Regions from separate parts of the Streptomyces sp. NPDC104202 genome, predicted to be linked through region 4. Evidence: riboswitches for the same ligand, from Rfam matches in the RefSeq annotation. Region 4 holds a riboswitch; each other region holds the start of a gene.
The links. A riboswitch is a leader RNA that binds a small molecule or an ion and turns the genes downstream of it on or off. The one in region 4 is predicted to bind cyclic di-AMP.
Positions count from the first base shown of each region.

Region 1: linked by a shared signal. The riboswitch ahead of ACZ60W_RS03630 (M23 family metallopeptidase) and the one ahead of ACZ60W_RS12755 (M23 family metallopeptidase) in region 4 are both predicted to bind cyclic di-AMP.
Region 2: linked by a shared signal. The riboswitch ahead of ACZ60W_RS28815 (transglycosylase family protein) and the one ahead of ACZ60W_RS12755 (M23 family metallopeptidase) in region 4 are both predicted to bind cyclic di-AMP.
Region 3: linked by a shared signal. The riboswitch ahead of ACZ60W_RS28255 (C40 family peptidase) and the one ahead of ACZ60W_RS12755 (M23 family metallopeptidase) in region 4 are both predicted to bind cyclic di-AMP.

Region 1 is NZ_JBVJMN010000003.1:217,566-219,757, forward strand. Features, by position in the region: gene ACZ60W_RS03625 (tyrosine-protein phosphatase) at 1-293, opposite strand, end outside; cyclic di-AMP (ydaO/yuaA leader) riboswitch at 687-843, shown strand; gene ACZ60W_RS03630 (M23 family metallopeptidase) at 846-1,805, shown strand; gene ACZ60W_RS03635 (SGNH/GDSL hydrolase family protein) at 1,955-2,192, shown strand, end outside.
Region 2 is NZ_JBVJMN010000055.1:41,154-43,345, forward strand. Features, by position in the region: gene eno (phosphopyruvate hydratase) at 1-461, opposite strand, end outside; gene ACZ60W_RS28815 (transglycosylase family protein) at 750-1,448, opposite strand; cyclic di-AMP (ydaO/yuaA leader) riboswitch at 1,452-1,625, opposite strand; gene ACZ60W_RS28820 (transglycosylase family protein) at 1,884-2,192, opposite strand, start outside.
Region 3 is NZ_JBVJMN010000053.1:46,756-48,947, forward strand. Features, by position in the region: gene ACZ60W_RS28250 (ATP-binding protein) at 1-74, shown strand, start outside; gene ACZ60W_RS28255 (C40 family peptidase) at 319-795, opposite strand; cyclic di-AMP (ydaO/yuaA leader) riboswitch at 799-929, opposite strand; gene ACZ60W_RS28260 (hypothetical protein) at 1,320-1,625, opposite strand; gene ACZ60W_RS28265 (ATP-dependent Clp protease proteolytic subunit) at 1,633-2,192, opposite strand, start outside.
Region 4 is NZ_JBVJMN010000014.1:113,121-115,312, reverse strand. Features, by position in the region: gene ACZ60W_RS12755 (M23 family metallopeptidase) at 1-950, opposite strand, end outside; cyclic di-AMP (ydaO/yuaA leader) riboswitch at 962-1,108, opposite strand; gene ACZ60W_RS12750 (PP2C family protein-serine/threonine phosphatase) at 1,310-2,192, opposite strand, start outside.

The DNA.
Region 1 (2,192 bases), on a different contig from region 4:
TCGTTGAGCGGTATGTTCACGTTCCGTACGCCGGGCAGCTCGACGTCCGGGCCCTCCACCCGCCGGTCGGCCTCGTTGCGGAAGTCGAAGACGGTGTGCAGTCCCAGCGTGGCGAGGAAGGCGGCGTCGCTCTCGGTCGCGTGGGCGAGGTGGCCGCTGCGGAAGAGCCGGCCGGGGCGCACGGCGCGCCCGTCCGTCGTCGGCAGGCCGCCCACGTCCCGGAAGTTGCGGACCTCGGCCAGCTCGGGCTCGTTCGCCTCGGTGGGCGGGACCTGCGGCAGCTGCTGCGTCACTGATGCTCCTGGGGTGTCGTCGTTCGGGTGCCCGACGCGAGATCGGTTCCAGGGGCAATCATCCCGGTGGCGCGCGGGCGGCGCACCCCCTCGGACGGGAATGGGTGATCTGTCCGAATTAAACCCTTAGGGGTAACGCGCCCCGGTTGCAGGGGAGATGGGGTCCGGCGCGTGAGCAGCGTCATAAAGGTGACGGATCGTGGCCGACGGCCCCGCGCAATTGCCCTGCGTGAAAAGGGGATCGAGGGACCGTCATCCACACAGGGTGACCGGAATGCGAGGCCGATCAAGGGCCTTGGAATGCCCCGGGAAAACGGCGGCTTGTTCGCGCCGACCCCGCTCGTCTAGCGTCACCGTCAATCCGGTCGGACCGCCGAATCCTGCCACCGTCCGGAATTCCACTCACCCATGTGTGGCAGGAGCGGGGGACCCAGGTAGTACGCCGGTCCCGCGATGCAGGACGGCTCGGGGTGAAGCCGCGTGAGAACGCGGCCGGACATCTCCAGTCCGAACCCGACAGCTCACCTCGCAGGCGCCGGAGAGGAATTCGCCATGCCCGCGAAGGGTAAGCACCGCCGTCCCAGGATCAACCCCCTCACCCGTGGACTCGCCGTCGCCGGCACCGGTGGCGCCGTCGTCGCGCTCCCGCTCCTCGGGGCGACCGGGGCCCACGCCGCCGAGCAGTCCGCGCCGGCCGCCGTCCCCGGCGCCGTCACCGCCCAGGTGAAGGCCCCCGCCGCCGCCCAGGCCGCGCCCGCCGCCCAGGCCGCGCCCAAGACGTACTCCGTCGTCCGCGGCGACTACCTGTCGAAGATCGCCGCCGACCACCACCTCGCGGGCGGCTGGCAGAAGCTGTACGCCGACAACCGCCAGGTCGTCGGCGAGAACCCCTCGCTGATCCTGCCGGGCATGAAGCTCACCCTCGGCGCCAAGGGCACCGCGCCGAAGGCCGTCGCCCCCAAGGCCGCCCCGAGCGCCGCGTCCTCGGAGAAGAACGGCGACGCCCCGCGCGCCTCCCGCAGCAGCCAGCGCGACTCCGCCCCGGCCGCCGCGACCTCGCAGAGCTCCGCCCCCGCGTCGTCCTCCGGCTCCTCGACCTCGTCCTCCGGCTGGGTCACCCCCGTCGCCGGCGGCGGCTTCTCCACCCCGTACCGCGCGGCCGGCTCCATGTGGTCCTCCGGCTACCACACCGGTGTCGACTTCATCGCCTCCTCCGGCACCACCGTCCGCGCCGTCGGCGCCGGCACGGTCGTCTCCGCCGGCTGGAGCGGCGCCTACGGCAACGAGGTCGTCATCCAGCACGCCGACGGCAACTACTCGCAGTACGCGCACCTCTCCTCCCTCTCCGTCTCGGCCGGCCAGAGCGTCTCCGGCGGCCAGCAGATCGGCCTCTCCGGTTCCACCGGCAACTCCACCGGCCCGCACCTGCACTTCGAGATCCGCACCACGCCGAGCTACGGCTCCGACGTCGACCCGCTGGCCTACCTGCGCCAGCACGGCGTCTCCGTCTGACCCGGACGCACCCGACGGCCCGGCACACGCGTGCCGGGCCGTCGCCGTATTCCGGCTTTTGAAAGTCTTTATCGGTGGCATATGTCACCCGCAGTCAACCCCTCCTTACGGTCGCGTAGGTCACACCGGAAGGGGAAAAATGTGCTCCCGTGGCAGACGATTCGAGATCAAGAGACAAGAACGCATTCGGGTCGTACGCGGCGATCGGTGACAGCTTCACCGAGGGCGTCGGAGACCCCGGGCCCGACGGGACGTACGTCGGCTGGGCGGACCGCTTCGCGGTGCTGCTCGCCGACCAGCTGCCGGAGCACGACGGCTTCCGCTACGCCAACCTGGCCGTCCGCGGACGCCTCCTCGACCAGATCGTGGCGGAACAGGTCCCCCGGG
Region 2 (2,192 bases), on a different contig from region 4:
CCGTTGAGGATGTTCATCATCGGGACGGGCAGCAGGTGCGCGTTCGGGCCGCCGAGGTAGCGGAAGAGCGGCAGGTCGCTGGCCTCGGAGGCGGCGTGCGCGACGGCGAGGGAGACGCCGAGGATGGCGTTGGCGCCGAGCGATCCCTTGTTCTCCGTGGCGTCCAGGTCGAACATGGCCTGGTCGATCAGGCGCTGCTCGGTGGCGTCGTAGCCGACGAGCTCCGGGCCGATCTGCTCGATGACGGCGAGGACGGCCTTCTCGACACCCTTGCCCTGGTAACGGTTGGGGTCACCGTCGCGGAGCTCGATGGCCTCGAAGGCACCGGTGGAGGCACCGGACGGAACGGCAGCACGACCGGTGCTGCCGTCGTCGAGGCCGACCTCGACCTCGACCGTGGGGTTGCCTCGGGAGTCCAGGATTTCCCGGGCTACGACGACGTCGATGGACGGCACGAGCATCTCCTTCTGGGATGTGACGCTGGATGTGACGCAAGGTCGGTGCAGGGTCGCTTGGCCTTGCGACAAGAGCCTAACCGGCTCGGGGGCTCCCGCCCGCCGGGCGCCCGCACCCTGGGACGAAAAAGGACCCAAGGGCAGGTATTACGGGACGAAGGACCCCAGATCTACTGGACGGTAACCGCCTCCGTGTCCCGAACGCCCCTCCCCTGACACGGCGAAACCCCGGCCCGGCGTGCACGGGGGAGGGCACGCCGGGCCGGGGTGGTCACCGCGGGAGGGTCGCCTGGCTCACTTCAGGTGGAGCTGCTGGCCCACGTAGATCAGGTCGGCGTCCTCGACGACGTCCTTGTTCAGGTCGAAGAGCTTGGCCCAGCCGCCCTGGACGCCGTGGTCCCGGGCGATGGTGCCGAGGGTGTCGCCGGGCTTGACCCGGTACTCGCCGTCGCCCTGCTTGACCGTCTTGCCGGCCGGGGTGACGACGGTCTTGGCGGCGACGGCCTTGCGCGGGGCCTGCGCGGCCGTGGCCTTCTTCGGGGCCTGGCGCTGCTCGCTGCGGGTGGTCGGCTGCGTGGCCTTGCGCTCGGGGGCGGGGGCCGTGGTGCCACCGGTGTAGGTGGTGCGGGAGAGACCCACACCACAGCTCGGCCAGGCACCCTTGCCCTGGCCGGCGAGGACCTTCTCCGCGACGGTGATCTGCTGCGACTTGGACGCCTGGTGGGCGTTGGGGGCGTAGGCGGTGCCGCCGTACGCGGCCCACGTCGACGACGAGAACTGCAGGCCGCCGTAGTAGCCGTTGCCCGTGTTGATGGCCCAGTTGCCGCCGGACTCGCACTGCGCGACCCGGTCCCACTCGGCGCCCGTGGCGGCCGAGGCGGTGCCCGCGGTCATCAGCGGGGCGGCGACGGCGACACCGGTGACGCCGACGAGCGTGGCGACCTGGGTGGCCTTGGAGGGACGACGGTGTTTGCCCTTGCCGGAAAACAGCATGGAGATTCTCCTCACCGACGCCTGCGAGGTGAGCTGTCGGGTTCGGGCCAATGAGTTGCCCGGCCGCGTGTCCTTGCACGCGACTTCACCCCAAGCCGGTCGTCGGCCGTCCGTCTGGACGGCCGGGCCCGGCACTTACCTTGGGTCCCCCGCTCCTGCCTTCGGCGCTGACGCGACGACTGTTCCCATCGACCGACGGCAGGATTCGGCGTTTCGGTCGACGGGGCCCGCGGTGGCGAGCGGTTAAGACCGTAGACACAGACCCACCGGAAGTTCAAAGAGGCGCATTGCGGAAATTTCGCCCCTACTCGCCCTCCGGTGGGGGGCGTTTATGCAGGTGAGAGGTGACGGAGGCAAAGGTCACGGGCAGGACACGCCAGTTGGGGCGAAGAGACCCATGTCTCACTTGCCCAGAACCGGACATACAGTCCCGAACTAACCTTCGGCCGTGACCGGATCCGCCGTCAGTTCGAGGCTCTGACCAGGCAGGATCAGGTCCGGATCGGCGCCCACCGTCTGGCGGTTGGCGTCATAGAGGGCCGTCCAGCCTCCGGGCAGTTCGTTCGACTGCGCGATGTCGGACAGACTGTCGCCGGGCTGCACGGTGTACGCGTCCGAACTGTCCGCACTGTCCTTTGCGCCCGAATTCTTCGCCGCATCGGCCGCGGGTCTGGACGTAGAGGTATCCGCCAACTCGTCCTTGGGCGAGGCATGCTTGCCGGATTCCGCGGAATTGCCCGGCTT
Region 3 (2,192 bases), on a different contig from region 4:
CGCCGACGGACGACGGCGGCAAGACGGTCTGGATCACCCTCCCCTGGGCGGCCGCTCCCGTGCCGATCCGCTGACCCCGCCCCCGCGGGGACCGCCGGCCACCGGGACAGGGCGGCCGCGCGGTCGCGCGGGGGAGGGGAGGCGGTGGCGCGGGTGCGGCCGTCCGGGTGAGCCCGCTCCGGCGGTGCCGCCGGGGAGCCGGTCGTCGGGGAAGGGCTCCGGAGGGGACGCCGGGGGCCGCGGTCCGGGCGGAGAGCGGGGCGGCGCCACCCCGCCGCTCAGGCCGGTCCGAGGGGCCGCGTCAGCGGCCGGGGGCCGTCATCGGACGCGGCCGTAGTAGACCTTCGACGACCAGATCTTGTCGAGCTTCACCCACGAGCCCGTCTTGGGCGAGTGCCAGATCTTGCCCGCGCCGGCGTAGATGCCGACGTGGTAGACCCTTCCACCGGAGTGGAAGAAGACCAGGTCCCCCTGTTGTCTGCTGGACGCGGCGATGTGCCGGGTCTTGTTGTACTGCTGCTGCGCGGTGCGGGGCAGCGACTTGCCCGCCTTCTTGTACGCGTAGAGCGTCAGGCCGGAGCAGTCGAACCGGGTGGGTCCACTGGCTCCGTACCGGTACGGGGCTCCCTTCTTGGACTGGGCGACGCTGAGTGCCTTGTACGCGTGTGAGGTGGCTGCCTGGGCCTCCGGCGCCGCTCCTGGGGCGAGCAGCGTGCCGCCGACGGCGGCGAGGGTGAGAGCCGAGACGGCTCCGGCCCGGGACAGCAGGGACGGGACGTGCATCTGCGCAGTCATGCGCAACCCTTCGTCAGCCGCCTGCGAAGGATGACCTGTCGGGTTCGGGCTGGCGAAGATGCCCGGCCGCGGCTGCGGCTTCACCCCAAGGGGCGGCCTCGCTGCCGGAACAGCGCGTACGCCCCGCAAAAATCGGGTCCTCCACTCCTGCCGATCCACTCCTGCCGACCAGACGTCCGGGACAGCGGCAGGACTCGGCGTCCGCCCGGACCGCCCCGCCGCGGCGGCGGGGGCTTGTCGTCGTCAGGGATCTTGACCCACGACATGGGCGAAAACCGAGCTGAAACGGCGATATGTGAGGCTCCTCACGACTGATCCATTCAGGTGGACAGGCAGCCTTTGTGATCTTCCGAGGTTTGGCCGACGAGCCCCGCACCAGCGATGGAACGTTCGATTCCGCCAGATGTGTACACCTGTTGCGCAACTCTCCCGACGCATGTGTCGACTCGTCGACTACGCCGAACGAGCGAGGGAATCTGCGGCGCACGTCGGCCGTCCGGCCCTCGACACGACACGCCGGTATGTCAACTCGCTCGGGTCTGCGGCACGGTGACCCGGCCCGTCCTCCGCTCGCCGTCCAACACCCGCAGGGCACGCGCCAATGTGTCCGCGTGCACCTCGTTCTCGCCCCGCATGTGCATGAGCGTCAGGGCGGCGCGCAACGCCTCCACTCGTCCCACCAGGGCTTGTGCCGCGCGCAGGGCTCCATAGGTATGCGAACCCCTGGATGGGTTGATCTTCCCCAGGAGGTCCACGACTTCGAGGTAGGCGTCGACGAACTCGCCCTCGGCCCGGGTCAGGGCGGGCAGCGGCGGAAGCTCAGGGACCACCGCGCGCTCACCGCGCCGCGCCGCCGGCGGGCGCCCGCCGGCGGCTCACGAGGTGGTCGGCGAGTCCGTACGCGACCGCCGCGGGCGCGTCCAGGACCGTCGTGCGGTCGAGGTCGGCGTCGATCCGCTCCCGCTCCTGCCCGGTGTGTTCGGTGAGCATCGCGGCCACCAGCGCGCGCTGCCGCAGCAGTTCGCGCGCGTGGACGTCCAGATCGCTCGGCTGCCCCCGCATCGGCTCGTCCAGCGCGGGCTGTTCGAGCGTGACCCGGGCGCCGGGCAGGACCATGCGCTTGCCGGGGGTGCCCGCGGCGAGGAGCACCGCCGCGGTGGACTCGGCCCGGCCCAGGCAGGTCGTCTCCACGTCGCAGTGGAGCGAGCCCATCGTGTCGTGGATCGCCGTCATCGCGTGGACCGCTCCGCCGGGCGAGTTGATGTACAGGGCGATGTCCTGGCCGGGGGCCGCGTGATCCAGGTACAGCAGCTGCGCGATGACGTCGTCGGCCGAGGTCTCGTCGATCGGCGAGCCGAGGAGGACGATCCGCGATTCCAGGAGCTTGGAGTACGGGT
Region 4 (2,192 bases):
ACGGTCATCGACGAGAGGTGGCAGTACCAGACCTCGGTGCCGTCGGACAGCTCCAGGACGATCCGGTAGCCGTAGGAGCCGGACCAGCCGGCCGACTTCACGGTGGCGCCGTGGACGGCCTTGAGCGGGGTGCCGGTGGGCGCGGCGAAGTCGAGGCCGGTGTGGTAGCCGGAGGACCACATCGAGCCGGACTGCATGTAGGAGGCCGTGAGGGTGTACGAGGAGAGGGGCAGCGAGTAGCTCGCGGCGAGCTTGGCGAGGCGCTCGGCCTCGGCCTTCGCGGCGGCTTCCGCCTCGGCCTTGGCCTTCGCCTCCGCCTCGGCCTTCGCCTTGGCCTCGGCGGCCGCCTTCGCCGCCGCGTCGGCCTTGGCCGCGGCCTCCGCCGCCGCCTTCTCGGCCGCGGCGTCCTCCGCCGCGGCCTTGTCGGCGGCGTCGGCGGAGGCCTGCTGCTGCTCGGCCTGCTGGAGGATGCGGGCGCGCAGGGCCTCGCCCGCGTCGGAGGCGCCGCTCGCGGTCTTCGCGGCATGGTCGGCCGGGCCGGCGGGCTCGTCGGCGGTGGTGTAAGTGGCGGCGGTGAGCGGGTTGGGGTTGGCGCGGGCCGCGCTGACCGGCTCGGGCTCCTCGTCGGGCAGGAGGTCGCCGACGCCGGGGAGGTCGTGGGCGTCCGGCAGGCCGAGGTCGGGGAGGTCGGGGAGCGAGATCGCGACCGGGGGCTTCTCCTGCGCGGTGGCGAGGCCGCCCGCGCCGACCGCGGCGATGACGCCGACGCCGAGGACGGTGGAGGAACGGGCGAAGTTGGAGCGCTGCTTGACGACCCGGTGCCGGCCGCCGGAGCGCTCGGCGCGCAGGGAGCCCTCGGTGGGGTTCCACTCGGTGTCCGGGGCGGCGGGACCCGCACCGCCGCCGAAGGCATCGAAGGGGGCTTCGGGTGCGGGGGTGTTGGACGCCACTGAGGGGCGCTCCTTTCCTTCCTTCTCGCCTACCGGGTTAGCTGACGGGTTCGGAGCAGGAAGGTCTCCTACGGGCACGGTCGCACGGGTGCGAAGGGCCCGATTCACCCCAAGTGGTGGTTCCCCGGTTCCTTTTCAGGATTCGGCGCGCGCGCACGGTGCCGCCTCTTGCGACGGCTGGGACGACCGCGCTGCGTTATCGAACGTTAATAGACAGGGGGTCTTCATTCCAAGCCGTTCCTCTTGATCGTTCATCGAATTGGGAGGTAATGGCCCGAGTTGACCCCAGCTCAGCACGGAACCCGTAAACCCCCTCGATCTGACGTTATGTCAATTGTTATCGCAGGGACACCTCGCGACTACGCCCGGTGACGGGGCCGCCCAGGCGGCACCACCGGCATGGTCCGGCGACGCTCCGGCTGGCCCTCGGCGGGCCTGCTCACCGCGAGCAGCGCCATGTCGTCCGTCGACCGCCCGCCGGTGTGCAGCCGCACGTCCCCCACCAGCGCGTCGAGCAGTTCCTCGGGTCCCGGGAAGATCCGGCCGGCGAGCCGCTCCGCGGGGTCGTAGAAGACGCCCTCCGCGTCCCGCGCCTCCGACAGGCCGTCGGTGTAGAAGAGCAGGGTCGCGCCCGGCGGGTAGGGCCGCGCCTCCGCGCGGTCCGGCCACGCCGCCAGGTCCCCCATGCCGAGCGGCAGCGCCGGGTCCACCGGGTCCAGCAGGTCGAGCCGGCCGTCCGCGTGCAGCATCAGCGGGGGCGGGTGCCCGCGGTTCACCAGCCGGACGAAGCCGCCGAAGGTGCCGGTGCCGTCGGCGCGCGGGATCTCGGCGAGGACCGCGGTGGTGAACCCCTCGAAGGCGTCGAGTCCGTGGCGCCGCATGCCCTCCCGGGCCAGGGCCCGTTCGAGCCGCTGCGCCACGCCCTCCAGCGTCCGCTCCTGCTCGGCCGCCTCGCGGAAGGCCCCGATGACGACGGCGACGGCCTCGACCGCCTCCAGCCCCTTGCCGCGGACGTCCCCGAGCACGAGCCGCACCCCGTGCGGGGTGTCCTGCACGGCGAACAGGTCGCCGCCGATGAACGCGTCCGCCTGCGCCGCCTCGTACCGGGCCGCGCACTGCAGCCCGCCGATCCGTTCGGCGGGCATCGGCAGCACCGCCTTCTGCGCGGTCTCCGCGATGACCCGGGCCGAGGCGAGCCGTTCGCCACTGCGGCGCACCACCCGGTTGATGAGGAGGGCCAGC